One region of the Streptomyces sp. NPDC044003 genome, then DNA from elsewhere that is predicted to be linked to it. Evidence: riboswitches for the same ligand, from Rfam matches in the RefSeq annotation. Region 1 holds a riboswitch; each other region holds the start of a gene.
What was found. Region 1 has a riboswitch for cyclic di-AMP ahead of AC07AW_RS18870 (M23 family metallopeptidase). Riboswitches for the same ligand answer to the same signal wherever they lie in the genome.

Region 2: another riboswitch for cyclic di-AMP. It lies ahead of AC07AW_RS26780 (C40 family peptidase); the one in region 1 lies ahead of AC07AW_RS18870 (M23 family metallopeptidase).
Region 3: another riboswitch for cyclic di-AMP. It lies ahead of AC07AW_RS29715 (M23 family metallopeptidase); the one in region 1 lies ahead of AC07AW_RS18870 (M23 family metallopeptidase).
Region 4: another riboswitch for cyclic di-AMP. It lies ahead of AC07AW_RS35090 (M23 family metallopeptidase); the one in region 1 lies ahead of AC07AW_RS18870 (M23 family metallopeptidase).

The regions. Positions count from the first base shown of each region.
Region 1 covers NZ_JBWKFA010000004.1:394,687-402,387, reverse strand. The annotation lists gene shc (squalene--hopene cyclase) at 1-471, shown strand, start outside; gene AC07AW_RS18900 (phosphorylase family protein) at 471-1,121, shown strand; gene hpnH (adenosyl-hopene transferase HpnH) at 1,129-2,154, shown strand; gene AC07AW_RS18890 (aspartate aminotransferase family protein) at 2,151-3,536, shown strand; gene AC07AW_RS18885 (helix-turn-helix domain-containing protein) at 3,612-4,241, shown strand; gene AC07AW_RS18880 (DUF6126 family protein) at 4,261-4,416, shown strand; gene AC07AW_RS18875 (tyrosine-protein phosphatase) at 4,423-5,244, opposite strand; cyclic di-AMP (ydaO/yuaA leader) riboswitch at 5,601-5,775, shown strand; gene AC07AW_RS18870 (M23 family metallopeptidase) at 5,778-6,731, shown strand; gene AC07AW_RS18865 (SGNH/GDSL hydrolase family protein) at 6,884-7,678, shown strand; gene AC07AW_RS18860 (STM4011 family radical SAM protein) at 7,665-7,701, opposite strand, start outside.
Region 2 covers NZ_JBWKFA010000007.1:140,922-148,622, forward strand. The annotation lists gene AC07AW_RS26745 (class I SAM-dependent methyltransferase) at 1-62, opposite strand, end outside; gene AC07AW_RS26750 (VOC family protein) at 74-418, opposite strand; gene bioD (dethiobiotin synthase) at 423-1,154, opposite strand; gene AC07AW_RS26760 (adenosylmethionine--8-amino-7-oxononanoate transaminase) at 1,353-2,633, opposite strand; gene bioB (biotin synthase BioB) at 2,626-3,867, opposite strand; gene AC07AW_RS26770 (8-amino-7-oxononanoate synthase) at 4,011-5,189, shown strand; gene AC07AW_RS26775 (ATP-binding protein) at 5,360-5,797, shown strand; gene AC07AW_RS26780 (C40 family peptidase) at 5,871-6,347, opposite strand; cyclic di-AMP (ydaO/yuaA leader) riboswitch at 6,351-6,473, opposite strand; gene AC07AW_RS26785 (hypothetical protein) at 6,874-7,179, opposite strand; gene AC07AW_RS26790 (ATP-dependent Clp protease proteolytic subunit) at 7,187-7,701, opposite strand, start outside.
Region 3 covers NZ_JBWKFA010000008.1:326,933-334,633, forward strand. The annotation lists gene AC07AW_RS29700 (bifunctional acetate--CoA ligase family protein/GNAT family N-acetyltransferase) at 1-1,347, opposite strand, end outside; gene AC07AW_RS29705 (HPr family phosphocarrier protein) at 1,555-1,836, shown strand; gene AC07AW_RS29710 (GntR family transcriptional regulator) at 1,972-2,655, opposite strand; gene AC07AW_RS29715 (M23 family metallopeptidase) at 2,847-3,617, opposite strand; cyclic di-AMP (ydaO/yuaA leader) riboswitch at 3,630-3,794, opposite strand; gene AC07AW_RS29720 (M16 family metallopeptidase) at 3,995-5,392, opposite strand; gene AC07AW_RS29725 (M16 family metallopeptidase) at 5,389-6,744, opposite strand; gene AC07AW_RS29730 (DNA gyrase/topoisomerase IV subunit A) at 6,926-7,701, shown strand, end outside.
Region 4 covers NZ_JBWKFA010000013.1:500-8,200, reverse strand. The annotation lists gene AC07AW_RS35125 (rhodanese-like domain-containing protein) at 82-576, shown strand; tRNA gene AC07AW_RS35120 (tRNA-Met) at 642-715, shown strand; gene AC07AW_RS35115 (MerR family transcriptional regulator) at 821-1,561, shown strand; gene AC07AW_RS35110 (hypothetical protein) at 1,647-2,024, shown strand; gene AC07AW_RS35105 (PLP-dependent cysteine synthase family protein) at 2,088-3,110, shown strand; gene AC07AW_RS35100 (MFS transporter) at 3,107-4,318, shown strand; gene AC07AW_RS35095 (PP2C family protein-serine/threonine phosphatase) at 4,442-5,656, shown strand; cyclic di-AMP (ydaO/yuaA leader) riboswitch at 5,858-6,005, shown strand; gene AC07AW_RS35090 (M23 family metallopeptidase) at 6,017-7,117, shown strand; gene AC07AW_RS35085 (aldo/keto reductase) at 7,162-7,701, shown strand, end outside.

The DNA of each region.
Region 1 (7,701 bases):
GAGTCCAACGGCGCCTGGTTCGGCCGCTGGGGCGTCAACCACGTGTACGGCACGGGCTCGGTGCTGCCCGCGCTCGCCGCCGCCGGGCTGCCCGCCTCGCACCCGGCGTTCCGCCGGGCCGTCGACTGGCTCGGGTCCGCGCAGAACGACGACGGCGGCTGGGGCGAGGACCTCCGCTCGTACAAGGAGGAGGAATGGGTCGGGCGCGGCCCCTCCACCGCCTCCCAGACCGCCTGGGCCCTGATCGCCCTCCTCGCCGCGGGCGAGCGCGACTCCGAGCCCGTCCGGCGGGGCATCGCCTGGCTGGCCGAGAACCAGCGGGAGGACGGCTCCTGGGACGAGCCGTACTTCACCGGCACCGGCTTCCCCTGGGACTTCTCCATCAACTACCACCTCTACCGGCAGGTGTTCCCGCTCACGGCGCTCGGGCGCTATGTGTACGGGGATCCCTCGCCGCGCAAGGAGGACTGATGGGCCGCGAGCCCGGCCCGGGCGCCGGCCCGCCGCTGCTGATCGCCTGCGCGCTCGGCATCGAGCAGTTCGCCCTGCGCAGCGGGGACCGGGTCGGCGCGCCGGGCCCCGTGAGCGTGCTGCGCACCGGCATGGGACCCTACCGGGCCCGGCGGGCCGTGTCCCGGGCGCTCGGCGAGGAGCCCTGGCGGGAGGCCGCGGTGATCGCCTCCGGCTTCTGCGCGGGCCTCGCCCCCGGCATGCACCCGGGGGACCTGATCGTCGCCGACGAGACCCGCGCCCCCGACGGCACGACCCTCTGCACCGGGACCGAGCTCCTGGCGAAGGCCCTGGCCAAGGCGGTGCCCGGGCGTGCCGTCCACACCGGGCCGCTGATCGGCTCCGACCACGTGGTCCGCGGCCCCGAGCGGGCCGCGCTGGGCGCGGGCGGCGCGATCGCCGTCGACATGGAGTCCGCCGCCACGCTCCGTACCGCGACGTCGGGTGGACCCCGCCCGGTTGCGGCCGTCCGGGTGGTCGTGGACGCTCCGGAACATGAACTGGTCCGGATCGGCACGGTACGCGGGGGAATATCAGCTTTCCGTGTCCTTCGTGCCGTCCTTCCCGCTTTCTTCGAATGGCACCGTTCTTTGCTGCTCCCCAGGAGGTGAACGAGTTATGGCCATGCCGCTCCGTCAGTCCATCCGGGTCGGGACCTACCTCTTCGAACAGAAGCTCCGCAAGCGGGACAAGTTCCCGCTGATCGTCGAGCTGGAGCCGCTCTACGCCTGCAATCTCAAGTGCGAGGGCTGCGGAAAGATCCAGCACCCGGCGGGTGTCCTCAAGCAGCGCATGCCGGTCGCCCAGGCGGTCGGCGCGGTCCTGGAGTCCGGCGCCCCCATGGTGTCCATCGCGGGCGGCGAGCCCCTGATGCATCCTCAGATCGACGAGATCGTGCGCCAGTTGGTGGCCCGGAGGAAGTACGTCTTCCTCTGCACCAACGCCCTGCTGCTGCGCAAGAAGCTGGAGAAGTTCACCCCCTCCCCGTACTTCGCCTTCGCCGTCCACATCGACGGGCTGCGCGAGCGGCACGACGAGTCCGTCGCCAAGGAGGGCGTGTTCGACGAGGCGGTGGCGGCCATCAAGGAGGCCAAGCGGCGCGGCTTCCGGGTCACCACCAATTCGACCTTCTTCAACACCGACACCCCGCAGACCATCATCGAGGTGCTCAATTTCCTCAACGACGACCTCCAGGTCGACGAAATGATGATCTCGCCCGCCTACGCCTACGAGAAGGCCCCCGACCAGGAGCACTTCCTCGGCGTCGAGCAGACCCGCGAACTCTTCAAGAAGGCCTTCGCCGGCGGGAACCGGCGCCGCTGGCGGCTCAACCACTCGCCGCTCTTCCTGGATTTCCTGGAAGGAAAGGCGGACTTCCCCTGCACCGCCTGGGCCATTCCCAACTACTCGCTCTTCGGCTGGCAGCGCCCCTGCTATCTGATGAGCGACGGATACGTCCCCACGTACCGCGAACTCGTCGAGGACACCGACTGGGACAAGTACGGCCGCGGCAAGGACCCGCGCTGCGCCAACTGCATGGCGCACTGCGGCTACGAGCCCACCGCCGTCCTCGCCACCATGAGCTCCCTCAAGGAGTCCCTGCGCGCGGTCAGGGAGACCGTCTCCGGGAACGACAAGTCATGACCGGCGGGTTCGACCTGCGGGCGCTGCTCTCCGAGCGCGGCGCGGAGCGGTACGAGCTGCACGCCAAGTACCTCAACCACCAGCTGCCCCGCATGCTGCACACCATCGGCTTCGACAAGGTCTACGAGCGGGCCGAGGGCGCCCACTTCTGGGACGCCGACGGTGTCGACCACCTCGACATGCTCGCCGGCTTCGGCGTGATGGGCCTCGGACGGCACCACCCCGTCGTCCGCAAGGCCCTCCACGACGTCCTGGACGCCCAGCTCGCCGACCTCACCCGCTTCGACTGCCCGCCGCTGCCGGGTCTCCTCGCCGAGAAGCTGCTCGCCCACAGCCCGCACCTCGACCGGGTCTTCTTCGGCAACAGCGGCACCGAGGCCGTGGAGACCGCCCTCAAGTTCGCCCGGTACGCCACCGGCCGGACCAGGATCGTCTACTGCTCCCACGCCTTCCACGGGCTCACCACCGGCTCCCTCTCCGTCAACGGCGAGCAGGGCTTCCGGGAGGGCTTCGACCCGCTCCTCCCGGACACGGCGATCGCGCTCGGCGACCTCGCCGCCCTGGAGCGGGAGCTGCGGAAGGGCGACGTGGCCGCCTTCGTCGTCGAGCCCATCCAGGGCAAGGGCGTCCACGAGGCGCCCCCGGGCTTCCTGGGGGCCGCGCAGGAGCTGCTGCACCGGCACGGCGCGCTGCTCATCGCGGACGAGGTGCAGACCGGCCTCGGCAGGACCGGGGACTTCTACGCCTACCAGCACGAGGAGGGCGTCGAGCCGGACCTGGTCTGTGTCGCCAAGGCGCTCTCCGGCGGCTATGTGCCGGTCGGCGCCACCCTCGGCAAGGACTGGATCTTCAAGAAGGTCTACTCGTCGATGGACCGGGTCCTGGTCCACTCGGCCAGCTTCGGATCGAACGCGCAGGCCATGGCCGCCGGGCTCGCCGTCCTGTCGGTCATGGAGGACGAGGACACCGTCGCGCACGCCCGCCGGATCGGCGAGCTGCTCTCGGGCCGGCTGAAGGAGCTCGTACCGCGGTACGAGCTGCTGCACGAGATCCGCGGGCGCGGCCTGATGATCGGGATCGAGTTCGGGCGGCCCTCCTCGATCGGTCTGCGCGGGCGCTGGACGATGCTCCAGGCGGCCCGCAAGGGTCTCTTCGCCCAGATGGTCGTCGTGCCGCTGCTCCAGCGGCACCGGATCCTCACGCAGGTCTCCGGGGACCACCTGGAGGTGATCAAGCTGATCCCGCCGCTGGTCATCGACGAGGCGGACGTGGACCGGTTCGTCACCGCCTTCACCGCGGTCATGGACGACGCCCACGGCGGCGGCGGGCTGATGTGGGACTTCGGGAAGACGCTGGTCAAGCAGGCGATCGCACAGCGCTGACGCCTGCCGCGACGCGGGTTTTGCCTCTGAGGCAAGAAACTTGCCTCAGAGGCACGATCCTGGCGGAATGGACGCATGGACCACGTCCCCGGGGACACCTCCCCGGACCCCGTCACCCCCGACGTCCTGCCCGACGTCGCCCCCCAGCTGCGGGCCCTGCGCCGCCGCCGGGGACTCACCCTGGAGGCCGCCGCCCAGCGGGCCGGTCTCTCGCCGGCCCACCTCTCGCGCCTGGAGACCGGGAACCGGCAGCCCTCGCTGCCGATGCTGCTCGCCCTGTCCCGTATCTACGGTACGACGGTCTCCGAGCTCCTGGGCGAGACGCCCCCCGAGCGCGACCCCGTCGTCCGGGCCGGCCGCTCCGAACCCGTCGAGGCCGACGGCTGGATCTACCGGCAGGCGGGCGGCGCCGGGCGCGCCCTCCAGTGCCTGCGGGTCCACGTGCCGTACGCCACCCGGGCCGACATCGTGCGCGTCCACCCCGGCGAGGAGTGGATCCACGTCCTGGAGGGGCGGGTACGGCTCGCGCTCGGCGAGGCCGTCCATGTGCTCGACCCCGGGGACAGCGCGCACTTCGACTCGCTCACCCCGCACCGGATCGGCGCCGCCACACCCGGCGGGGCCGAGCTGCTCTTCGTTCACACCCTGATGCAGAGCCCCGCCGCCGAGCTGTGCCTCGGCGACGGGACCCCGCACCGGCGCTGACGCACCAGAAAGGACCGACATGTCCGAGAAGTCCGTACCGGTCACCGGCGAGGAGCGCGGTGAAGGCAAGTTCCCCAAGGGGCTCGTGCTCCGCCTCTTCGCCTATCTGGTCGCCGGCCACCTCTTCGCCGGCTTCCTCTACCTGCTCTTCATGCTGGGCGGGCAGAACCAGTAGCCGGGGCTATCCCTCGGTGAGGAGCCGCTCCCGCAGCCGCTCGCGGGTCTCCGGGGCCAGCTTCAGGCCCTCGGCGAGGTAGCCGTCCACCGAGCCCCAGGTCGTCTCGATCGTCTCGAACGCGGCCCGCAGATACTCCACCCGCGCGTCGAAGAGCGGGCTGAGCAGCTCCATCACCTCGGGCGACATCGCGTCCGGGGAGGTGGAGCTGCGGCGTACCCGGTAGCGGCGGTGCGGGGCGTTCGACTTCACGTAGTCGGCCTCGATCGCCTCCCGCTCGACCCCGACCGCGAGCAGGGTGATCGCGATGGCGACCCCGGCCCGGTCCTTGCCGGCCGCGCAGTGCAGCAGGGCCGGGACGCTCTCCTCCGCCATGGAGTGGAGGAGCCGGCTGTGCTCCTCGGTCCGCTCCAGCACGTTCTTACGGTACGAATGGGACATTCGGGCGGCCGCCTTGCCGTCGCCGAGGATCTCCCGCAGCTGCGCGATCTCGCCCTCGCGCACCAGCCGCCAGAACTCCTTGCCGTCGGCCGGGTCGTTGAGCGGTATGTTCACGTTCCGCACGCCGGGCAGCTCGACGTCCGCGCCCTCGATCTTCCGGTCCGCCTCGTTGCGGAAGTCGAAGACGGTGTGCAGGCCCAGCGAGGCGAGGAAGGCGGCGTCGCCCTCCGTCGCGTGGGCGAGATGGCCGCTGCGGAAGAGGCGGCCGGAACGGACGGCGCGCCCGTCCGTCGTCGGCAGGCCGCCCACGTCCCGGAAGTTGCGGACCTCCGCCAGCTCGGGCTCGTCGGCTTCGGCGGGCGGGATCTGCGGCAGCTGCTCCGTCACGGCTGCTCCTGTTCTGTAGATCGGTTCCTGGGGCAATCATCTCCGGTGAGGGTCGCAGCGCGCACCCCCTCGGACGGGAATGGGTGATCTGTCCGTATTGAGGAGTTCGGTATAACCCGCCCCGGTTGCAGGGGAGATGGGGACCGGCGCGTGAGCAGCGTCATAACCGTGACGGACCGTGCCTGATCGTCTTTTCCAAATACCCCCCGGGAAAAGGAGATCGAGGGACCGTCATCCACGGAGGGTGACCGGAATTCCGGACGGATATTGCGCGATCCAAGAGCACTTGAAAACCGTGGCTTGTTCACGCCGACCCCACTCGTCTAGCGTCGCGCTCACTCCGGTCGGACCGCCGAATCCTGCCACCGCCCGGAATCCGCACTCACCCGTACAAGGCAGGAGCGGGGGACCCAGGTAAGTACGCCGATCCCTCGAAGAAGGACGGCTCGGGGTGAAGTCGCGTGAGAACGCGGCCGGACATCTCCAGTCCGAACCCGACAGCTCACCTCGCAGGCGACGGAGAGGAATTCGCCATGCCCGCGAAGGGTAAGCACCGCCGCCCCAAGGCCAACCGCCTGACCCGTGGCATCGCCGCCGCCGGCACCGGCGGCGCCGTCGTCGCCCTCCCGCTCCTCGGAGCCACCGGCGCCCACGCCGCCACCCCGGCCGCCGCTCCCGCCCAGGCCCTCGCCCAGGTGAAGGCCGCCGCCGTCGAGGCCGCGCCCGCCGCTGCGAAGGCCGCGCCGAAGACGTACTCCGTCGTCCGCGGCGACTACCTGTCGAAGATCGCCGCCGAGCACCACCTCGCGGGCGGCTGGCAGAAGCTGTACAAGGACAACCGCCAGGTCGTCGGCGAGAACCCCTCGCTGATCCTGCCCGGCATGAAGCTCACCCTCGGCGCGAAGAGCACCGCCAAGGCCGCCGCGCCGAAGGCCGCGCACAAGAGCACGCAGAGCTCCGGCAAGAACGGCGACGCCCCGCGCGCCTCCCGCAGCAGCGAGCGCTCCTCGGCCCCGGCCGCCGCCGCGACCAGCGCCTCGTCGTCCTCCGCGACCTCCTCGTCGGCCGGCACGACCTCCTCCTCCGGCTGGTTCGCCCCCGTCAGCGGTGGCATCTCCACTCCGTACCGCGCCTCGGGCTCCATGTGGTCCTCCGGCTACCACACCGGTGTCGACTTCATCGCCTCCACCGGCACCACCATCGTCGCGGTCGGCCCCGGCACCGTCTACTCCGCGGGCGACGGCGGCGCGTACGGCAACCAGGTCGTCATCCAGCACGCCGACGGCACCTTCTCGCAGTACGCCCACCTGTCCTCGATCTCCGTCTCCGCCGGCGAGACCGTCAGCGGCGGCCAGCAGATCGGCCTCTCCGGCGCGACCGGCAACGTCACCGGCCCGCACCTGCACTTCGAGATGCGCACCGGGCCGGAGTACGGCTCCGACATCGACCCGCTGGCCGCCCTGCGCCAGCACGGCGTGAGCATCTGACGGCACGTCGTCCTCCGGAAGCCCGGCACGCACGTGCCGGGCTTCCGGCGTATTCCGGCTTGGCGGAATCTTTATCGGTGGCATATGTCACCCTCCGTCAACCCTTCCTTACGGTCGCGTAGGTCACATCCGAAAGGGAAGGATGTGTTTCCGTGGCAGACGATTCGACATCAACAGACAAGAACGCATTCGGGTCGTACGCGGCGATCGGTGACAGCTTCACCGAGGGCGTCGGAGACCCCGGGCCCGACGGGACGTACGTCGGCTGGGCGGACCGCTTCGCGGTCCTGCTCGCCGACCAGCTGCCGGAGCACGACGACTTCCGCTACGCCAACCTGGCCGTACGCGGGCGCCTTCTCGACCAGATCGTGGCGGAACAGGTCCCCCGGGCGAAGGAACTCGCCCCCGACCTGGTGACCTTCTGCGCGGGCGGCAACGACATCATCCGCCCCGGAACGGACCCGGACGATGTGGCCGAGCGCTTCGAGCGCGCCGTCGCCGACCTGACCTCCGCCGTCGGCACGGTCATGGTGACCACCGGCTTCGACACCCGCGACGTGACCCTGCTCAAGCACCTGCGCGGCAAGATCGCCACCTACAACGGACACGTCCGGGCCATCGCGGACCGCTACGACTGCCCGGTCCTCGACCTGTGGTCGCTGAAGTCCGTCCAGGACCGGCGCGCCTGGGACGACGACCGGCTGCACCTCTCGCCCGAGGGACACACCCGCGTCGCCCTGCGCGCCGCCCAGGTCCTCGGCCTGCCGGTGCCCGCCGACCCGGACCAGCCCTGGCCGCCGGTCCCGCCGCGCGGCACGCTCGAAGTGCGCCGCGACGACATCCACTGGGCCAGGGAGTACCTGGTGCCGTGGATCGGGCGCCGGCTGCGCGGCGAGAGCTCCGGCGACCACGTCGAGGCCAAGCGTCCGGACCTCATGCCCCTGTAGCGGGCGGTACGGCGGCGGGGATC
Region 2 (7,701 bases), on a different contig from region 1:
CGGGCGTAGAAGCGGGCGAACAAAGGGTGGTGGACACGAGGAGGCGAGCCGGGGTGTGTCATCGTCGGTCACCTCATCCCGTCACGAAGCAGAACTCGTTGCCCTCCGGGTCCCGCATGACCTGGAAGGAGCCCTGCTCGTCGGTGACGAGCCCGCCGACCGTCACCGCCCCGAGCGGCACCACCTCCTCGGCCGCCCGTGCCGGATCCGCCACCTCCACGTCGAGATGGACCCGGTTCTTGACGGCCTTGCCCTCCGGCACCCGCTGGAAGGCGATCCGTACGAACTCCGGCGGATCCACGTACGACCAGTCGGCGCTCCGGTCGACGGGATCGCCGCCGAGGAGCCCGGCCCAGAAGCGGACGAGCGCCGCCGGGGCGGCGCAGTCGAAGACGATCTCCTGAACTCGTGCGCGCATACCGTCAGCCTACGGAGACCGGTGCCGCCTGCGCCCCCGCGAACGCCTCCGCGTCCCACGTGCCGCCGAGCTCCGGAGCCAGCCAGCCGCCCGCCGCCGCCCGGAACTCCGCCGGGTCGAGTGCCCCCGAACCCTCCGGTACGGCTCCGAGCAAGGGAGCGCCCGCGGCCTGCGGCAGGTCCGCGAGGTTGCAGCGCGCCGCCAGGTCCGGCGCGTCCGGCCAGCTGCCGACGACGACGCCGAGCTGCTCGATCCCGCGGGCCCGCAGGGCCTCGGCCGTCAGGGCCGTCGAGTTGAGCGTGCCGAGACCGGCCGGGGCCACCACCAGGACGGGCGCGGCGAGCAGCGCGGCCGCGTCGGCGAGGGTGCCGCCCTCCTCGTCGAAGCGGACGAGGAGGCCGCCCGCTCCCTCCACGAGCACCAGGTCGTGCTCCTCGGCCAGCTTCCGGGCGGCCTCGGCGACCTCCCGGGGGCCGACCGGAGCCATCCCCGCCCGCCGGGCCGCCGTCCCCGGGGCCAGCGGCTCCGGGAAACGGCCCAGCTCGGCGGAGGCCGTGGCGCCGGAGAGGCGTACGACCTCGTCCGCGTCGCCTTGCTCGTCCGGGCCGATGCCCGTCTGGGCGGGCTTGAGGACGGCGACGGTGCGGCCGGCGGCGGTGGCGACTGCGGCGACGGCCGCGGTGGTGATCGTCTTGCCGATTTCCGTGCCGGTGCCGGTGACGATGATGATGCCCATGGGGGGTCCTTCCTTGGTCGTGCGGGCGGTGCGGGCGGTGCGGGTTCAGGCGCGGGAACCTCTGGCGCCGGTCAGGGCGCCGTTCCGTTGTGCCCACCCTCCCCCAAGCTCTCGGCTTCGCTCGAGCAGGGGGGACCCCCATCGCCCCTGCGGAACGATTGCCCACAACGGCGGGGCGCAGCCCACGACGGGCATCCGTCAGCCCGCCGCCGCTGCCGCCCTCACCGCCGTGCAGATACGCGCCAGGTCCTCGTCGCCCGTCACGTACGGCGGCATCGTGTAGATCAGGTCGCGGAACGGGCGCAGCCACACGCCCTCCCGGACCGCCGCGCGGGTCGCCGCCGCCATGTCGACCTCGTGGTCGAGCTGGACGACGCCGATCGCGCCGAGCACCCGCACCTCGCGGACGCCCGGGAAGCCGGCTGCCGGGGCGAGTCCGTCCCGCAGGCCCGCCTCGATCCGCTTGACCTCGACCTCCCAGTCCTGGGAGAGCAGCAGGTCGATCGAGGCGAGGGCGACGGCCGAGGCGAGCGGGTTCCCCATGAACGTCGGCCCGTGCGCCAGGACCGGGACCTCGCCGCGCGAGATCCCGTCGGCGACGCGGCTCGTGCAGAGCGTCGCCGCCATCGACATGTAGCCGCCGGTCAGCGCCTTGCCCACGCACATCACATCGGGGGAGACCCCCGCCCGGTCGGCGGCGAACAGCGTGCCCGTCCGCCCGAACCCGGTCGCGATCTCGTCGAACACGAGCAGCACGTCGTGCGCGTCGCAGGCCTCGCGCAGCACCCGCAGGTACGCCGGGTCGTGGAAGCGCATGCCGCCCGCTCCCTGCACGACGGGCTCCACGACCACCGCGGCCAGCTCGTGCGCGTGCTCGGCGATCCGGGCCCGGAGCAGCTCCGCGTACGACTCCTCGTACGCGGCCGGCGGCGCGTCCGTGAACACCTGCCGCTGGAGCACCCCCGACCACAGCTCGTGCATCCCGCCCTGGGGGTCGCACACGGACATCGGCTGCCAGGTGTCCCCGTGGTAGCCGCCGCGCCAGGTGAAGAGCCGCTGCTTCTCGGGGCGGCCGAGGGAGCGCCAGTACTGCAGGCACATCTTGGCCGCCACCTCGACGGAGACCGAGCCCGAGTCGCTGAGGAAGACGTGCCGCAGCGGCTCCGGGGTGATCTCCACGAGCCGGGCGGCGAGCCGGACGGCCGGCTCGTGGGTGAGCCCGCCGAACATGACGTGGCTCATCTTCTCCAGCTGGCCGCGCACCGCCTCGTTGAGCACGGGGTGGTTGTAGCCGTGGACCGCCGACCACCACGAGGACATGCCGTCGACCAACTCGTCCTGTCCCTCGACGGGTTCGGCGAGCCGGAGGCGCACCCCGGACGCGGACGCGACGACCAGCGGCTCCGCGCGGCCCGGCATGGGGCCGTACGGATGCCAGACGTGCGCCCGGTCCAGGGCGAGGAGTTCGTCGTTACGCATTCGGCGCGAGGTCCGTGCCGGCGCCCCGGCGGCGTACGGCCACCAGGTCGGTGCGGGCCTCGTCGGCGGTGCGCGCCGGAGCCGCGGAGGGCGCCGCGTGACCGCCGCAGGGGCCGCAGCCGCCGCCCTCCTCCGCGTGCGAGCCGCAGCCGGCCGAGGCCTCGGAGCCGCAGCCCGCCGAGGCCGTCGAGCCGCAGCCGCCCGTCGCGCCGGCCGCGGCGAGTGCGTCCGCGCGGTGCTTCGGGAGGGTGGTCGTGCCGGCGCCCTCCACCTCGAAGCCCGCGTCCGCGATCATGTCCAGGTCGGCCTGGCCGGCCTGGCCCTCGCTGGTCAGGTAGTCGCCGAGGAAGATCGAGTTCGCGATGTTCAGCGCCAGCGGCTGCATCGAGCGCAGGTGGACCTCGCGGCCGCCGGCGATCCGCACCTCGACGTCGGGGCAGACGAACCGGACCATCGCGAGGATCCGCAGGCAGCGCTGCGGGGTGAGGTTCCACTCCTTGGCGAGCGGGGTGCCCTCGAAGGGGATCAGGAAGTTGACCGGCACCGAGTCGGAGTCGAGCTCGCGCAGCGCGTACACGACGTCGACCAGGTCCTCGTCGCTCTCGCCCATGCCCGCGATCAGACCCGAGCAGGCCGACAGACCGGCGGCGTGCGCCTTCTGCACGGTGTCCACGCGGTCCGCGTAGGTGTGGGTCTTGGTGATGTCCCCGTACGTCGCCTCGGACGTGTTCAGGTTGTGGTTGTACGCGTCGGCGCCGGCCTCCCGCAGCCGCTCCGCCTGGCCGTCCGAGAGCAGACCGAGGCAGGCGCACACCTCGACGCCCTCGTTCTGCTCCTTGATCGCCTCGATCGTCTTCCCGACGCGCTCCACGTCCCGGTCCGTCGGACCGCGGCCGCTGGCCACCAGGCAGACCCGCTTGGCGCCGCCCGCGACACCGGCCGCCGCGGCCTGCGAGGCCTCGTCGGGCTTCAGCCACGTGTACTTGAGGATCTCGGCCTTCGAGCCGAGCCGCTGCGAGCAGTACGAGCAGTCCTCGGGACAGAGACCGGACTTCAGATTGACCAGATAGTTGAGCTTCACCCGGCGCCCGAACCACTGACGGCGCACCTTGCCGGCCGCCGCCACCACATCGAGCAGTTCGTCGTCGGAGGTCGCCAGCACGGCGAGCGCTTCTTCACGGGTCGGCAGCTCGCGCCGCAGCCCCTTCTCCACCAGCGTGTTCAGCAGGTCCATAACCGCAGATCCTTGCTTACCGCCCACCCCCGGGCCAAGGAGGATCCGAACAAACGCCCCCGATAGAGGTGTGTGGATGACCACATCCCGACCTCGGCATCCTGCGGTTAGGGTCTGTGCGCTGCCTACAAAAGGATCGCCGCATGTCTCTGGCCGACGACACGCGGGCCGCGGGCCCGCGCCGCACCGCCTTCGACTGGACCGACGCCGAGGCGCGTCGCCGGGCCGAGGCCGGTCTCGTCCGGACGCTGCGACCCCGGGCGGCCGAGTCGGACCTCCTGGACCTGGCGAGCAACGACTACCTCGGCCTCACCCGCCGCGCGGAGGTCACCGGGGCCGCGGCCGAGGCGGCCGGGCGCTGGGGCGCAGGCTCCACCGGCTCGCGGCTCGTCACCGGCACCACCCGGCTGCACACCCGCCTGGAGCGCGAACTCGCCGAGTTCTGCGGCTTCGAGGCGGCCCTCGTCTTCTCCTCCGGCTACACCGCGAACCTCGCCGCGCTCACCGCGCTCGGCCGCCGGGACTCCCTGATCGTCTCCGACGCCTCCAACCACGCCTCGATCGTGGACGGCTGCCGTCTCGCGCGCGCCGAGACCGCCGTCGTCCCGCACACCGACCCCGAGGCCGTCGCCAAGACCCTGGACGCGCACCCGGGGCGCCGGGCCCTGGTCGTCAGCGACTCCGTCTTCTCGGTCGACGGCGACAAGGCGCCGCTGGGCGAGCTCGCCGACGCCTGCCGCGCGCACGGTGCCGGACTCGTCGTCGACGACGCCCACGGCTTCGGCGTCCTCGGCGAGGGCGGCCGGGGCGCCCTGCACGAGGCGGGGCTCGCGGGCGACGAGGACGTCGTCGCCACCCTCACCCTCTCGAAGTCCCTCGGCAGCCAGGGCGGCGCCGTGCTCGGCCCGGCCCGGGTGATCGAGCACCTGGTGAACGCGGCCCGCACCTTCATCTTCGACACCGGGCTCGCCCCGGCCGCCGCCGGCGGCGCGCTGGCGGCCCTGCGTCTGATCGTGGCCGAACCGGGCCTCGCCGAGCGGGCCCGTACCGTCGCCGCGACGCTGCACCGGCTCCTCACGGAGGCCGGCCTCACCGCCGCCCGGCCCGACGCGGCCGTCGTCTCGGTGCACGCGCCCTCCCCGGAGGCGGCGCTGCGCTGGGCGGCGGACTGCCGTGAACAGGGCCTGGCGGTCGGCTGCTTCCGGCCCCCGTCCGTCCCCGACGGCATCTCGCGGCTGCGGCTCACGGCCCGGGCCGATCTGACGGACGCGGAGATCACGCGGGCGGTGGAAACGATCCTGCGGACCGCACCCCAGGTCTGACGGACCGTCGGGTGGTCCAAGAGCGGTCACGGACAGCAGAGTTCACCGCTTCGGGCGACAGATGGGGACATATCTTGGTGGAACGCCTGCCGGGGCGGCACGATCGGTGGGACTCTGACGCGAAGCGCGATCCGGGGCGGAAGCCCCGGCGGGAAAGGGACAGCGTCGCCATGGCAGACCATCAGGAAGCATCCGTCACTCTGCCGAGCGATCCCGCGTCGGTCCCCACGGCCCGGCGGTTCGTCGCGGAGGTCCTCGACGGGTGGGGTCTGGACGGTGCGGACGACCTGGCGGACGGGATCCGCCTGATGGTCTCGGAACTGGCCACCAACGCCGTCCTGCACACCTTCGGGCAGTCACCCACCTTCACCATCGACGTCCGTCTGGAGCGCGAGGAGCGACTCCACATCGGCGTCACCGACAGCCACCCGCGCTGGCCCCGCCGGCTCCCGGCGGCGGTCCAGCAGGACAACGGCCGGGGCATGGTCATCATCCGCTCCCTGGCGGCGGAGGCGGGCGGCCGGCTCTCGGTCACACCGACCGAGGAGGGCGGGAAGACGGTCTGGATCACCCTCCCGTGGACCCCGGCGACCGCCTCGTACGTCTAGGGGGTGAGAGTCCCGGCGCAGGGGTGCGGCGGCGCCACCGCACCCCTGGGGCGGGGTCAGAGGCCGGCGGGCGTCATCGGACGCGGCCGTAGTAGACCTTCGACGTCCAGATCGCGTCGAGCTTCACCCAGGATCCCGTCTTGGGCGAGTGCCAGATCTTGCCGCTGCCGGCGTAGATGCCCACGTGGTAGACGCTCCCGCCGGAGTGGAAGAAGACCAGGTCCCCCTTCTGTCTGCTGGACGCGGAGATGTGCCGGGTGTTGTTGTACTGCTGCTGCGCGGTGCGGGGCAGCGACTTGCCCGCCTGCTTGTACGCGTAGAGCGTCAGACCGGAGCAGTCGAACCTGGAGGGTCCGGCGCTCCCGTACCGGTACGGGGCTCCCTTCTTGGACGCGGCGACGCTCAGTGCCTTGTTCGCGTATGTGGTGGCTGCCTGGGCCTCGGGTGCCGCACCTGGTGCGAGCAACGTGCCGCCGACGGCGGCGAGGGTGAGAGCCGAGACGGCTCCGGCCCGGGACAGCAGGGACGGGACGTGCATCTGCGCAGTCATGCGCAACCCTTCGTCAGCCGCCTGCGAAGGATGACCTGTCGGGTTCGGACTGGCGAAGATGCCCGGCCGCGGCTGCGGCTTCACCCCAAGGGACGGCCCCGCTGCGAGAAACAGCGCGTACGTCCCGTACTGCTCGGGTCCTCCACTCCTGCCGATCCACTCCTGTCGACCAGACGTCCGGGACAGCGGCAGGACTCGGCGTCCGCCCGGACCGCCCCGCCGCGGATGGCGGGGGCTTGTCGTCGACAGGGATCTTGACCCACAACCAGGGCGAAATCCGAGCTGAAACGGCGATATGTGAGGCTCCTCACGACTGATCCATACGGGTGGACAGGCGGGCTTTGTGATCTTCGGAGGTTTGACCGACGAGCCCCGCACCAGCGGCGGAACGTCCCATTCCGCCAAATGCGTACACCTGTTGCGCAACTCACCCGCCCCATATGTCGACTCGTCGACTACGCCGAACGGGGGAGCGATTCTGCGATCCGTGTCGGCCGACCGGACCTCGACACGACATGCCGGAATGTCAACTAGCCCGCGTGCGGGGGACGGTGACGCGGTCGGCGCGGCGCTCGCCGTCCAACACCCGTAGGGCGCGCGCCAGAGTGTCCGCGTGGACCTCGCTCTCGCCCCGCATATGCATGAGCGTCAGGGCCTCGCGCAGCGCCTCCGCGCGTCCCACCAGGGCCTGTGCCGCGCGCAGCGCCCCATAGGTATGCGTACCCCTGGATGGGTTGATCTTCCCCAGGAGGTCGACGACTTCGAGGTACGCGTCGATCAACTCACCCTCGGCGCGGGTCAGCGCGGGCAGCGGCGGCAGCTCGGGCACCACGGCCGGCTCACCGCGCCGCGCCGGTGTCGCGCCGGCTCGTGATCACGTGGTCCACCAGTCCGTACGCGACGGCCGCGGGCGCGTCCAGGACGCTGAGGCGGTCGATGTCGGCGTCGATCCGCTCCCGGCTCTGCCCGGTGTACTCGGTGAGCATCCCGGCCACCAGGGCGCGCAGCCTCAGCAGTTCGCGCGCGTGGATGTCGAGGTCGCTCGGCTGTCCCTGGAGGGGCTCGTCCATGGCCGGCTGCCGGAGGGTGATGCGGGCGCCGGGGAGGACCATCCGCTTGCCGGGGGTGCCGGCGGCGAGCAGGACGGCGGCGGTGGACGCGGCCTGGCCCAGGCAGGTGGTCTCCACGTCGCAGGAGAGCGTCCGCATCGTGTCGTGGATCGCGGTCATGGCGCTGATCGAGCCGCCGGGGGAGTTGATGTAGAGCGAGATGTCCTGGCCGGGCGCCGCGTAGTCGAGGTGCAGGAACTGCGCGATGACGTCGTTGGCCGAGGTCTCGTCGATGGGTGTGCCGA
Region 3 (7,701 bases), on a different contig from region 1:
CCGGGTGAACTTCCGCGGGTTGCCGATCGACTCCAGGTAGAGCAGGACGACGTCGGTGCCGGGGTCGTCGTACCAGTGCTGGAGGAAGTCGTTGCCGGAGACGTCGGCGCGGTTGCCGGCCGAGATGAAGGAGGAGAGCCCGGCGCCCCGCCGGTGCAGTCCGGCGAGGAGGGCGATCCCGATGGCGCCGGACTGGGTGAAGAGCCCGATCCGCCCGGCGGCCGGCATCTGCGGCGCGAGCGAGGCGTTGAGCCGGACGTCGTCGGCGGTGTTGATGATCCCGAAGGCGTTGGGGCCGATGATCCGCATGCCGTACGAGCGGGCCTGCCGTACGAGCTCACGCTGGCGCTCGCGGCCGGCGGCGCCGCTCTCGGCGTATCCGGCGGAGACCACGACGAGGCCGCGCACCCCGTGTTCGCCGCAGTCCGCGACGGCCTCGGGCACCCGTTCGGCGGGGACCGCGACGACCGCCAGGTCCACCGGTTCGCCGATGGCGCCGACGGAGGGGTGGGCGGGGACGCCGTCGAACTCGGTCTCTCCGGTGAGCGCGGCGTTCACCGCGTACACCCGTCCCGTGAAGCCGGCGCCGAGCAGGTTGCGCAGGACGGTGCGGCCGACCCCGCCCGGGGCGCGTCCCGCGCCGACGACGGCGACGGACCCGGGGGTGAGGAGGCGCTGCACGGAGCGCGCCTCGGCGCGCTGTTCCCGCGCGCGCTGGACGGCGAGGGAGCGGTCGGTCGGTTCGAGGTCGAGGTGGAGCCGGACGGAGCCGTCCTCGAAGCTGCGCTTCTGGGTGTAGCCCGCGTCGGTGAAGACCTTGATCATCTTGGTGTTGGCGGGGAGCACCTCGGCGGCGAAGCGCCGGATGTCCCGCTCGCGCGCGACCGCCGCGATGTGTTCGAGGAGGGCGGAGGCGACGCCCCTGCCCTGGTGGGCGTCCTGGACGAGGAAGGCGACCTCGGCCTCGTCGGCGGGGGCGGATGCGGGCAGGCCCTGGGCGTTGATGCGGTCGTAGCGCACGGTGGCGATGAACTCGCCGCCGACGGTCGCGGCGAGCCCGACCCGGTCCACGAAGTCGTGGTGGGTGAAGCGGTGGACGTCCTTGGCGGACAGACGCGGGTAGGGCGCGAAGAAGCGGTAGTACTTCGACTCGTCGGAGACCTGCTCGTAGAAGCTGACGAGCCGGTCGGCGTCGTCGGCGGTGATGGGCCTGATGCGCGCGGTGCCGCCGTCGCGGAGCACCACGTCCGCCTCCCAGTGGTCGGGGTAGGCGTGCTCCGGTGGGGCCGGCCGCGCCGGTGGTGCCGGTGGTTCCGCCGCTTCCGACTGCTCCGACGCGCTCTGCATGGGGTCAGCCTACGACCGCGACACGACAGCGGCACCGGGCGCGGGGCAGGTGCGTGGGATGCATGGTGCTGCAAGCTGGGGAGGGCCGACGGACGGTCCGGCCCGGGTCGAAGGGTGGTCCTGCCCGGGCCGAAGGTCGGCGTGAGCACCGCGCAACCCGTGAGAGACTGGTCTAGACAACCCGCTTGAGACTTGAAGGGCAACACCATGGCTGAGCGCCGCGTCAACGTCGGCTGGGCCGAGGGCCTGCACGCCCGCCCCGCGTCCATCTTCGTCCGTGCCGCCACGGCTTCCGGCGTGCCGGTGACGATCGCCAAGTCCGACGGCACCCCCGTGAACGCCGCCTCCATGCTCGCGGTGCTCGGTCTGGGCGCGCAGGGCGGCGAGGAGATCGTTCTCGCCTCCGAGGCCGACGGCGCCGAGGACGCCCTCGACCGCCTGGCGAAGCTGGTCGCCGAGGGCCTGGACGAGCTCCCCGAGACCGTCTGATCCCGGTCCCCCGCACGGCGAATGGCCGTGGCCGCCGAAATTCCGGCGGCCACGGCCATTCGCATTGCACGGGCCTATTTCCGGGCAGCACAAAAAGCGCGGCCGAATGCCTATTCTTTGTATACGGTGTGCGCGTTAATTCCGGGCACTCGCCGTGTTGACGGCATGTTGCGAAACCCTCACACGGCCTCGCTCCGGGGTTTTGAGCCGGTGCAGCGACATCGAACGCTCCGCGTGCAGCGCGGTCAGCGACCTCGCCCGCTCGGCGTCGCCGCGCGCCACGGCGTCCACGATCGCGCCGTGCTCGGCCCAGGCCTCCACCGGCTGGGCCGGCTGGTCCACCACGTGCGTCCAGGCGATCTTGTGCCGCAGCTGGGTGAGCAGCGCCGTCAGGGCCGGGCTTCCGGAGGCCTGGGCGAGCGTCTCGTGGAACCAGCCGCCGAGCGAGCGCAGATCCTCGCCCTGCCCGCGCCTGGCCCGCTCCTGCCCCAGCCTGACCAGGCCGCGCAGCACCTTGAGGTGTGCCTCGGTGCGCCGCTGCGCGGCCCGCGCGGCCCCCAGCGGTTCGAGCAGCGCCCGCATGTCCAGCAGATCGGCCGCCTCCTGCTCGGTCGGCTCGGCGACATGGGCGCCCGCGTGGCGGCGGGTGACGACGAAGCCCTCCGACTCCAGGGTGCGCAGCGCCTCGCGGACCGGGACGCGGGAGACCCCGTACCGGCGGGCGAGCTGCTCCTCGGTCAGCCGGCTGCCCCGCTCGAACACGCCGGAGACGATGTCGTCCCGGATCGCCGTGCATACCGAGTGCGCGGGAATGCGCATGTCCGACCTCCGCCTTGGTCCGCGCGAGTCAATTCCGTCGGCGCCTGTTCTGCGCCCGATCTGCGACTCTATTGCAGCGCGCCGGAATTTCCGATGCCCCAGCGGAATCCATGGATATCTTTTGGCCAGCGAAAAGCCCCGGCTCAGTACGAGCCGGGGCTTTTGCGACGCGGTGTGCGGCGGAGGCCGGGTCAGACCTGGACGCCGCGGGCGCGGAGGTACGCGACAGGGTTGATGTCCGAGCCGTACTCGGGGCTCGTGCGCGCCTCGAAGTGGAGGTGGGGGCCGGTGGAGTTGCCGCTCGAGCCCGAGACGCCTATCTGCTGGCCCGGCTCGACGGTCTGGCCGACGTAGACCCCGATGGAGGAGAGGTGGCCGTACTGGGTGTACGTGCCGTCGTTCATCCGGATCACGATGTTGTTGCCGTACGCCCCGCCCCAGCCGGCCTCGACGACGGTGCCGGAGCCGACGGAGACGACCCGGGTGCCGTAGGCGGCGTGGAAGTCGATGCCGGAGTGGCTGCCGGAGGACCAGAGCGAGCCGCCGGCCTTGTAGCCGGTGGAGACGTACGAGCCGGCGACGGGGAGCTGGAAGGAGGCCAGGCGGCGACGCTCGGCCTCGCGGGCGGCGCGCTCGCGCTCCAGGCGGATCTCCTTGGCGCGGGCCTCGGCCTTGCGCTTCGCCTCGGCCTTGGCCTTCGCCTTGGCGATGGCCTCGTCGGCCTCCTGCTCCTGGGCGGCGGCCTGGGCGTTGATCGGGTCGACGAGGGAGTCCTCGGTGATCACCTGGGTGAGGCCGGTGTCCTCGACGGAGCGGTTGTCCGTGTCGGCGGCGAGCGCCGGGGAGGCGAGGGTTCCGATGACGCCGGTGGTGGCGAGCGTCGCGACGCCGGCGATGCCCACGCTGCGGCGCGCCATCCGGCTCGGACCACGATGCTTCCCGGTGGCACGGGTGAACGCCATGTAGAGGCTGATCCTTTCCTTCCTTCTCGCCTACCGGGTTAGCTGACGGGTTCGGAGCAGGAAGGTCTCCTACGAGCCCCTCCGTCGAGACGAAGGCGCCCGATTCACCCCAGGGACTACGTGTGGGTCCCCGGCTCCCCAGGCTCGCGCCTGACGGGGACTCGGCGATGACTGTCCGATGCCGCGGATGCGGCACGTGCAACTGACGAACAGTCGCACCGACGCTATGCGGATCGTCTTTCAATCACCAACCAGACACGCCTTTTGTAAGACATGCCACAGGGCAAACGATCACTCTTACCTGCAATACGGACAAAGCGGAGGACCCCGACGAACTAGGTCGTCAGGGTCCTCCTGTTGTCGCCTCGGGGCCGGAATCAGCCCGTCACGACGGTCACTTCACCGATGCCGAGGGCGCGCACCGGCTCCGCGATCTGCGCCGCGTCGCCGACGAGGACGGTGACGAGGCGGTCCACCGGGAAGGCGCTGACCACGGCGGCCGTCGCCTCGACCGTGCCGGTCTCCGCCAGGCGCGCGTACAACTGGGCCTGGAAGTCGTCCGGGAGGTGCTGCTCCACCTGGTCGGCGAGCGTCCCGGCGACGGAGGCGGCCGTCTCGTACTTGAGGGGTGCCACGCCCACCAGGTTCTGCACGGCCGTCTCGCGCTCGGCGTCGGTGAGGCCCTCGGCTGCGAGCGTGCGCAGCACCTTCCACAGGTCCTCAAGTGCCGGGCCGGTGTTGGGGGTGTCGAAGGATCCGCTGATGGCGAGCATCGCGGCGCCGTTCCCCTCGGCGTCCGAGCGGAGCACCTGACCGAAGGCCCGCACGCCGTACGTGTAGCCCTTCTCCTCGCGCAGGACCCGGTCCAGACGCGAGGTCAGGGTGCCGCCGAGGCAGTACGTGCCGAGGACCTGGGCCGGCCAGACGCGGTCGTGCCGGTCCGGGCCGATCCGGCCGATGAGCAGCTGCGTCTGCACGGCGCCGGGACGGTCCACGATGACGACCCGTCCGCTGTCGTCGGCGGTGATCGGCGGCATCGGGAGCGGCTCGGCCGGCTCACCGGTCCAGGCGCCCAGCGTCTCGGCGAGGACCTTGTCGAGGTCGACGCCCGTCAGGTCGCCGACGACCACGGCGGTGGCCGTGCCGGGCCGCACGTGCGCCTCGAAGAAGGCGCGGACGGCGGCGGCGTCGATCGCGGCGACGGTCTCCTCGGTGCCCTGGCGCGGCCGGGACATCCGGGACTCGGCCGGGAACAGCTCCTTGGAGAGCTGCTTGGCGGCGCGGCGGGCCGGGTTGGCCGTCTCGTGCGGGATCTCGTCGAGACGGTTGCGCACCAGCCGCTCGACCTCGGTGTCGAGGAACGCCGGGGCGATCAGGGCCTCGGAGATCAGGCCGAGCGCCTTGGGCAGCCGGGAGACCGGGACCTCCAGGGAGACCCGTACGCCCGGGTGGTCGGCGTGCGCGTCGAGCGTGGCGCCGCAGCGCTCCAGCTCGGCCGCGAACTCCTCGGCGCTGTGCTCGTCGGTGCCCTCGGAGAGCGCGCGGGCCATGATGGTGGCCACACCGTCGAGACCGGTGGGCTCGGCGTCCAGCGGGGCGGGCAGGAAGATCTCCACGGCGACGACCTGCTGGCCGGGGCGGTGGCTGGTGAGCACGGTCAGACCGTTGTCCAGCTTCCCCCGGTCAGGGGCCGGGAAGGCCCACGGCTTCGCGGTGCCCGGCCGGGGCTGCGGGTGGAAGTCCATGCTCGTCAAAGACACGGCGGCGTCGGTCACTGGTCCGCTCCCTCTTCGTCATCGCCGTCGGCGTGGTCGCTCTGCTCGGTCGCCAGGGGCTCGTAGACGAGCACCGCGCGGTTGTCGGGGCGCAGCTTGGCCGCGGCGACCGCCTGCACCTCCTCGGCGGTGATGTCCAGGACACGGTCGACGGCGGTCAGGGCGAGCTGCGGGTCGCCGAACAGCACGGCGAACCGGCACAGTTCGTCCGCGCGGCCCGCGACGGTGCCGAGCCGGTCCAGCCACTCGCGCTCCAACTGGGCCTGCGCGCGCTCCATCTCCTCGGGCGTGGGACCCTCGGCGGCGAACCGGGCGAGCTCCTCGTCGACGGCCGCCTCGATCTGCGGGACCTCGACGCCTCCGGACGTCTTGACGTCCAGCCAGCCGAGCGAGGGCGCCCCGGCGAGCCGCAGCAGGCCGAAGCCGGCGGCGACGGCCGTACGGTCGCGGCGGACCAGACGGTTGTGCAGGCGGGAGGACTCCCCGCCGCCCAGGACCGTCAGGGCCAGGTCGGCGGCGTCGCACGCGCGCGTGCCGTCGTGCGGCAGCCGGTAGGCGGCCATCAGCGCGCGCGCCGGGACCTCCTCCTCGACGACCTCGCGCAGCTGCTCGCCGATGACCTCGGGCAGGTCGCCGGGGCGCGGCTCGGGCTTGCCGTCGTGCGCGGGGATGGAGCCGAAGTACTTCTCGACCCAGGCGAGCGTCTGCACCGGGTCGATGTCCCCGACGACGGACAGCACGGCGTTGTTCGGGGCGTAGTACGTGCGGAAGAAGTTCCGCGCGTCCTCCAGGGTCGCCGCGTCCAGGTCGGCCATGGAGCCGATCGGCGTGTGGTGGTACGGGTGGCCCTCCGGGTAGGCGAGGGCGGTCAGCTTCTCGAAGGCCGTGCCGTACGGCACGTTGTCGTAGCGCTGGCGGCGCTCGTTCTTGACGACGTCCCGCTGGTTCTCCATGGACTCGTCGTCCAGGGCGGCGAGCAGCGAGCCCATGCGGTCGGCCTCCAGCCAGAGCGCGAGCTCCAGCTGGTGCGTGGGCATGGTCTCGAAGTAGTTGGTGCGCTCGAAGCTCGTCGTGCCGTTGAGCGAGCCGCCGGCACCCTGGACCAGCTCGAAGTGGCCGTTCCCGTGCACCTGCTTCGAGCCCTGGAACATCAGGTGCTCGAAGAGGTGGGCGAGGCCCGTGCGGCCCTTGACCTCGTGACGCGAGCCGACGTCGTACCAGAGGCAGACCGCGGCGACCGGGGTCAGGTGGTCCTCGGAGAGCACCACGCGCAGGCCGTTCGCCAACCGGTGCTCGGTCGCTGTCAGGCCGCCGGAGCCGGCCTCGGCCGTGGCCGTGTGACCCATGGGCATGTACGTCCCTTCGATCGCGATGTGAAAAAGTCCTGCCACTGTATGCAAGCGCGCCGACACCTGGCGAAGTTCCCGAGCCTTCGTGATGTCCCTCTTCCGGGTCGCGGTCGGCGTTGTCGGTGGCACGGTCCACAATGGTCCGCGTCAGATCAACCTTGTTGGTGAAGGAGCCGCAGCCGCGATGGCCCGCCGCAGCACGAAGACACCGCCGCCGGACGACGCGTACGAGGAGAGGATCCTCGACATCGACGTGGTCGACGAGATGCAGGGCTCCTTCCTCGAGTACGCGTACTCGGTGATCTACTCGCGCGCCCTCCCCGACGCCCGCGACGGCATGAAGCCCGTGCAGCGCCGCATCGTCTACCAGATGGGCGAGATGGGGCTCCGCCCCGACCGCGGCTTCGTCAAGTGCGCCCGCGTCGTCGGCGAGGTGATGGGCAAGCTCCACCCGCACGGCGACGCGTCGATCTACGACGCGATGGTCCGCATGGCACAGCCCTTCTCCATGCGCCTCCCGCTCGTCGACGGTCACGGCAACTTCGGTTCCCTGGGCAACGACGACCCGCCGGCCGCCATGCGGTACACCGAGTCGCGGATGGCCCCGGCCGCGCTCCTCATGACCGAGTCCATCGACGAGGACACGGTCGACTTCACGCCGAACTACGACGGCCAGGAGCAGGAGCCGGTGGCGCTTCCCGCCGCCTACCCGAACCTGCTGGTCAACGGCGCGTCCGGGATCGCCGTCGGCATGGCGACGAACATGCCCCCGCACAACCTCGGCGAGGTCGTCGCGGCCGCCCGCCACCTGATCCGCCACCCGAACGCCGACCTCGAGACGCTGATGCGCTTCGTGCCCGGCCCCGACCTGCCGACCGGCGGCCGGATCGTCGGCCTGTCCGGCATCAAGGACGCGTACCAGTCGGGCCGCGGCTCCTTCAAGATCCGCGCCACCGCGAC
Region 4 (7,701 bases), on a different contig from region 1:
CCCGGGATTCCCCGGCCGAAGCCCCCGACCACCGTGAATCCCCACTTCAGCACGGTGATCTTCGTCCGTAGATTGATCACCATGACGACGACAACGACGCAGGTCAACCCCGTACTCCGCACCCCGCCGGCCTCCCCCGCCGCCGCGGCCGCCTACTTCTCGGCCAGCCTCGCCTTCCATGCCGACGTCTCCGACGTGGCCTCCGCGCTCGCCACCGCCGCCGCCGAGGGCACCGACCCGGGCTTCGTCGTGATCGACTCCCGCTCCACCGCCTCCTGGGACCAGGGCCACGTCCCCGGCGCGATCCACCTGCCGACCGCGCTCATCCCCGAGCAGGCCGAGCAGCTGCTGGACCGGTCCGTGCCGGTCGTCACCTACTGCTGGGGCCCCGGCTGCAACGGCGCCACGCGCGCCGCGCTCGCCCTCGCCGAGCTGGGCTTCCAGGTGAAGGAGATGCTCGGCGGCTTCGAGTACTGGGTGCGCGAGGGCTTCGCGTACGAGACGTGGGAGGGGCCCGCGGAGAAGGCGGCCGACCCGCTGACGGCGCCGGTCGACTCGGACGACTGCGGCTGCTGACGACGAGCCGACGGACAACCGATTTCGTGATCGCCCCGGTCATGCCGTAGAGTCATGTTCACCGACGCGGGGTGGAGCAGCTCGGTAGCTCGCTGGGCTCATAACCCAGAGGTCGCAGGTTCAAATCCTGTCCCCGCTACTCAGTAGCAACGAAGACCCGGATTCTCAGGAATCCGGGTCTTCGTCGTTTCCGGCTTCTTCACCGCTTGACCTTTACGCAACGTCAAGATTTAGCGTTCTCGGCATGGAGTGGTCGATCCAGGAGATCGCCAAGAAGGCCGGCACCACCAGCCGCACCCTCCGCCACTACGGCGAGCGCGGACTGCTGGAACCGAGCCGGATCGGCGCGAACGGTTACCGGTACTACGACCAGGCGGCGCTCGTGCGGCTGCAGCGGATCCTGCTGCTGCGCGAGCTGGGGCTCTCGCTGCCCGCCATCGCCGAGGTCCTCGCCGGGCAGCGGGACACGTCCGCCGCCCTGCGCACCCATCTCGCCCTCCTGGAGCAGGAGCGCGAGCGCATCGGACGCCAGATCGCGTCGGTGCGGACCACTCTCCACAAGACCGAGAAGGGAGAAGAGCTCATGGCCGAGGAAGTGTTCGACGGTTTCGACCACACGGTGTACGAGGAGGAGGTCACCGAGCGCTGGGGCCGCGAGGCGTACGAGAAGGGCGACCGCTGGTGGCGCTCGCTCAGCGACGCGCAGAGGAAGGCGTTCATGGACGAGCAGGCCGGCATCGCCCGTGACTTCGGGCAGGCGGCCCGGGACGGCCTCGCCGCCGACAGCGACGAGGTGCAGGCCATCACGCGGCGCCAGATCGCCTGGCTGTCGACGACCACGACGCCGAGCAAGGAGTACGTGATCGGACTCGGACAGATGTACGTCGACGACCCGCGCTTCACCGCGAACTACGACCGGCACGGCGAGGGCACCGCGATCCTCGTCCGGGACGCGATGAAGGTCTACGCCGAGCGGAACCTCTGACAGGGCTGTCTGAAGTAAACGGTGGCCAAAAGCGTGCCTGCCTCTTTGCAGGTGTGCCACGCCCCACCGTAGCCTCACGCGCACCATGAGCGACCAGCGTGTGAGCGAAGTGAGCCGGCGGGCGCCCGCCGTGCTCGTCCTGCTCGCGCTTCTCACCCTCCTCGTGAGCGTCTGCCACGGCCCCCACGGGCACGTCCTGCCGAACTCCGGCACCGCGACCCTCTCCGCCCCCGCGCTCCCGCACGGCTGCGAGCAGTCCGGGGACACCTGGACCTTCGACGCCCACCTCCCCGCCCAGGCCGCCGCCTCCCCGCTCGCCGTGCCGCACGCCGGCGGAGCCGCTGTCCTGCCGTACGCGGCGGACCTCCGCGACGACCCCCGCGCGCGCTGCGTCCGGGACCGGGCGGGCCCCGGCCCCGAGCCGGGCCGACTGCTCATCGCCCTCGGGGTGGACCGGAACTGAGCCGGGTCCCGCACTCGCGTGACCAGGTTCCCTTTCGCGTACCCACCCCAAGGACGTACTCCCATGACCGCACCACTGATGCTTCCCGTCGAAGGGCAGACCGTCGGCAACACCCCCGTCCTGTGGACGGACGACGGCTACTGGGCCAAGCTCGAAGGCTTCAACTTCGGCGGCATCAAGGACCGCGCCGCCCTCTACATGGTCGAGCAGGCCCGCCGCCGCGGGGAGCTGCGGCCCGGCGCCCCGATCGTCGAGTCGACCTCCGGCACGCTCGGTCTCGGCCTCGCCCTCGCGGGCGTGCTCCACGGCCACCCCGTGCACGTCGTCACCGACCCCGGTCTCGAACCGATCGTCGAGCGGATGCTCGTCGCCCACGGCGCCGAGGTCCATGTCGTCCCCGAGCCCAGCCCGCAGGGCGGCTGGCAGCAGGCCCGGATGGACCGGGTCGCCGAGCTGCTCCTGAGCCTCGACGGGGCCTGGTGGCCCAACCAGTACGGGAACCCCGACAACTGCGACGCGTACGCCGGGCTCGCCGCCGAACTGTCCGCGCAGCTCGACCGGATCGACGTGCTCGTCTGCGCGGTCGGCACCGGCGGCCACTCCGCCGGGATCTCCCGGGCCCTGCGCGCCACCAGCAGCCCGGCCCTGGAGCTGGTCGGCGTGGACTCCGTGAACTCCACCGTCTTCGGCCTGCCGGCCGGTGAACGGCTGATGCGCGGCCTCGGCTCCTCCATCCACCCGGGGAACGTGGACCACGGGGCCTTCGACGAGGTCCACTGGGTGGGCCCCGCGGAGGCGGTCCGGGCGGCCCGCCGACTGGCCTCGCGGCACTTCGCGACCGGCGGCTGGAGCGTCGGCGCGGTCGCGCTCGTCGCCGGCTGGCTGGCCCGCACCCGGCCGCGCGGGACCCGGATCGCGGCCGTCTTCCCCGACGGGCCGCAGCGGTACTTCGACACCGTCTTCAACGACGAGTTCTGCGCGGCGCACGGGCTGCTCGACGGGCCCGTACGGGAGGACCCCGCCGCGTACGTCTCCGACACGTCCGTCAGCGGCTGGACCCGGCGGGTCCTGGAGCGCGCCAAGTGACCCTCGCGACCGCGCCCTCCAAGGGGGGCATCTGGAAGCAGAGCCGCACCTTCGATCCGGCCGTCCGGCTGCTCTTCCTCAACCAGCTCACCATCAACCTCGGCTTCTACATGCTCATGCCGTACCTGGCCGCGCACCTCGCGGACGGGCTCGGCATGGCCGCCTGGGCCGTCGGGCTCGTCCTCGGCGCCCGGAACCTCTCCCAGCAGGGCATGTTCCTGGTCGGCGGGGCGCTCGCCGACCGGCTCGGCTTCAAGCCGCTCATCGTGGCCGGCTGCGCGCTGCGGACGGTCGGCTTCGGGGCGCTCGCCTTCGCGCAGTCGCTGCCGATGCTGATCGCCGCCTCGCTCGCGACCGGCCTCGCGGGGGCGCTGTTCAACCCCGCCGTGCGGGCCTGTCTCGCGGCGGAGGCGGGGGAGGAGCGCCGGGTGGAGGCCTTCGCGCTGTTCAACACCTACTACCAGGCGGGCATCCTGCTCGGGCCGCTCGTCGGGGTGGCCCTGACGGGGGTGTCGTTCCGGCTGACGTGCGTGGTCGCGGCTGTGCTGTTCGCCGGCCTGACCCTCGTACAGCTCCGGCATCTGCCCGTACGGGTCTCCGAAGCGCCGCAGGAGCAGCGGGGGCAGTTCCGTACGGTCCTCGCCCACCGGACCTTCTGGCTGTTCTCGCTCGCCATGACCGGCTCGTACGTGCTGTCCTTCCAGGTCTATCTGGCGCTGCCGCTCGCGGCGGGCGGTACGGGAGCGACGACGGCGCTGTTCGCCGTCTCGGCGCTCGTCGCGCTCGCCGGACAGCTGCGGATCACGGCCTGGTGCCGGCGCCGCCTCAGCCGGGAGCGGTGTCTCGTCCTCGGTCTCGCCCTGATGGGCGGGGCGTTCCTGGTCCCGGCCGTCCTGGGGCGCGGTCTGGTGGGGCTGCTGTCGTGCGCGGCGGTCCTGGCCGTCGCGAACGCGGTGCTCTACCCGTACGAGATGGACACCGTGGTCGCGCTGTCCCGGGGGCGCTGGGTGGCCACCCACTACGGGCTCTACAACACCGTGTGCGGGATCGGGATCACCCTCGGGAACCTGGGGACGGGCGCGCTCCTCGACGTCACCGGCTGGTCGGCGGCGCCGTGGCTGGTGCTGTGCGCGGTGGGCCTGGTGTGCGCGGCGGCGATGGCGCTGCTCGCCCGGGGCGGACGGCTCGCGGAGGGCGGGGCCCCCTAGGGACCGTCCAAGGGGGGTGTACGCCCACTCGGCCCCGTGGGAGTCGCCGCCCCGTCCGGCGGCGGCCACCCTGGGAGGGCGCGGTGCGGACCGCGGCCGGTCGGACCGGGCAGGAGAGCACAGGTGGGGCACCCCCTAGGAGCGGCGGGCGGAGGGCGGCGGGGCGGTGAGAGCGGCCGCCCCGCGTACCGCGGTGCCCGGCGGTTCATCCGTGCGCTGCCCCCGCTGGTCATCCTGGGCGGTGTCGTCTTCGACCTGGCGACACCGCCCGAGTACACGGCGGCGCCGCTCTTCTCCGCCGCCCCGCTGATCGCCGCGCCCCTCTTCTCCCTGCTGACCACCCTGCTCACCGGGATCGCCGCCGTCCTCGCCTCGATCGGGCTGCACGTCTACAACGGCACCGTCGACGAGATCCCCGCCCTCACCGAGACCCTGACCGTCGTCACCGTCTCCGCGCTCGCGCTCCTCATCAACCGGGTCGTGCGCCGCAGCGGCGAGCGGCTCGCCTCGGCGCGGGTCATCGCGGAGACCGCGCAGAAGGCGGTGCTGCCGATGCCCGCCGAGCGGATCGGCGGGCTGCAGTGCGCCGCGCGGTACGAGGCGGCGCAGGCCGACGCGTTCATCGGCGGGGACCTGTTCGCCGTCCAGGACACCCCGCACGGGGTGCGGCTCGTGGTCGGGGACGTCCGGGGCAAGGGGATGGACGCGGTGGAGGCCGTCGCCGTCGTCATCGGGGCCTTCCGGGAGGCGGCGGAGCAGGAGCGGAACCTGGAGGGCGTGGCGCAGCGCCTCGAACGGGCGCTGGCCCGGGAGGGCACCCGCCGGCACGGGCTCGACGCCTTCGAGGGGTTCACCACGGCGGTGCTCGCCGAGATCCCGCGCGCCGACGGGAGCGGGACCTTCGACGGTTTCGTACGGGTCGTCAACCGCGGGCACCCGCCGCCGCTGATGCTGCACGCGGACGGGCGCCTCGACTCGCTGGAGCCGGGCGAGGCGGCGCTGCCGCTCGGCATGGGCGACCTGGCGGCGTGGCCGGACCGGGCCGAGGCGCGACTGTTCCCGCCGGGCGCGACGCTGCTCTTCTACACGGACGGCCTCTCGGAGGCGCGGAACGCGCAGGGCGTCTTCTACGATCCGGCGGCGCGGCTCGCCGGGCGGATCTTTCCGGGGCCCGAGGAGCTGCTCGACGCGCTCGTGGACGACGTACGGCTCCACACGGGCGGCGGGTCGACCGACGACATGGCGCTGCTCGCGGTGAGCCGCCCGGCGACGGGGCAGCCCGAGCGGCGCCGGACGATGCCGGTGGTGCCGCCGGGCGAGTCCGGTCACCGGGCGTAGTCGAGGGGTGTCACTGCGATAACAATTGACTTAACGTCAGATCGCGAGTGTTTGACGGGCTCGCTCTGAAGGGGGGTCAAGTCGGGTCATTACCTCTCAATTCAATGAATGATCAAGGGGAACGGCTTGGAATCGGGACCCCCTGTCTATTAACGTTCGATAACGCAGTGCGGTCGTCCCAGCCGTCGCAAGAGGCGGCACCGTGCGCACGCGCCGAATCCTGAAAAGGAACCGGGGAACCACCACTTGGGGTGAATCGGGCCCCTTCGCACTCGTGCGAGCGTGCCCGTAGGAGACCTTCCTGCTCCGAACCCGTCAGCTAACCCGGTAGGCGAGACGGAAGGAAAGGAGCGCGCCCCCGTGGCGTCCAACACCCCCGCACCCGAAGCCCCCTTCGATGCCTTCGGTGGCGGTGCGGGTCCCGCCGCCCCGGACACCGAGTGGAACCCCACCGAGGGCTCCCTCCGCGCCGAGAGCCGCTCCGGCGGCCGGCACCGGGTCGTCAAGCAGCGCTCCAACTTCGCCCGCTCCTCCACCGTCCTCGGCGTCGGCGTGATCGCGGCCGTCGGCGCGGGCGGCCTCGCCACCGCGCAGGAGAAGCCCCCGGTGGCCATTTCGCTGCCGGACCTCCCCGACCTGAACCTGCCGGACGCCCACGACCTCCCCGGCGTCGGCGACCTCCTCCCCGAGGAGGACAGCGCGCCGGTCACCGCGGCCCTCGCCAACCCGAACCCGCTCACCGACGCCACCTACACCACCGCGGCCGACGAGCGCACCGAGCAGGCCGCCGCCCCCGCCGCGGGCGAGGCCCTGCGCGCCCGCATCCTCCAGCAGGCCGAGCAGCAGCAGGCCTCCGCCGACGCCGCCGAGCTCGCCGCCGTGGAGAAGGCGGCCGCCGAGAAGGCCGCCGCCGAGGCGCAGGCGAAGGCGGACGCGGCGGAGAAGGCGGCCGCCGAGGCGCAGGCGAAGGCCGAGGCGGAAGCCAAGGCGAAGGCCGAAGCGGAGGCCAAGGCGAAGGCGGAAGCGGCGGCCGAGGCCGAGCGCCTCGCCCAGCTCGCCGCCAGCTACTCGCTGCCGGTGTCCTCGTACACCCTCACCGCCACCTACATGCAGGCCGGCTCGATGTGGTCCTCCGGCTACCACACCGGTCTCGACTTCGCCGCCCCCACGGGCACCCCGCTCAAGGCGGTCCACGGCGCCACCGTCAAGTCGGCGGGCTGGTCCGGCTCCTACGGCTACCGGATCGTTCTGGAGCTGGAGGACGGCACCGAGGTCTGGTACTGCCACCTCTCCTCCATGCTGGTCAGCGCCGGCCAGACCGTGAGCACCGGCGAGACCATCGGCCGCGTCGGCGCCACCGGCAACGTCACCGGCGCCCACCTCCACATGGAGGTCCACACCGCCGGCGGCGACGGCATCGACCCGGCGGCCTGGCTCCGCTCCAAGGGCCTGAGTCTCTGAGACGACCCGGAATAGGCCCGGCGGCGGAAGCGGTTGATCGACGCATGACTTCTCTCCGCACGCTGGGCAGCTCCGACCTGCACGTCTTCCCCGTGGCCCTGGGCGGCAACGTCTTCGGCTGGACCGCCGACGAGGCCGAGTCCTTCGCCGTCCTCGACGCCTACGCCGCCGCAGGCGGCAATTTCGTCGACTCCGCCGACGTCTACTCCGCGTGGGCCGAGGGCAACGAGGGCGGCGAGTCCGAGACCGTCATCGGCCGCTGGCTCGCCTCCCGGGGCAACCGCTCCGACATCGTCGTCGCCACCAAGGTCGGCGCCCACCCCCACTTCAAGGGCCTCTCCGCCACCACCATCAAGGCGGGCGCGGAGGAGTCCCTGCGCCGCCTCGGCACCGATCACATCGACCTGTACTACACGCACTTCGACGACGAGTCCGTCCCGGTCGAGGAGATCGTCACCGCCCTCGACCAGCTGGTGAAGGACGGCAAGGTGCGGGCCGTCGCCGCCTCCAACATCTCCCCGGAGCGGCTGCGCGCCTCCCTCGACTTCGCCGAGGCCGAGGGCCTCGCCCGGTACGTCGCCCTC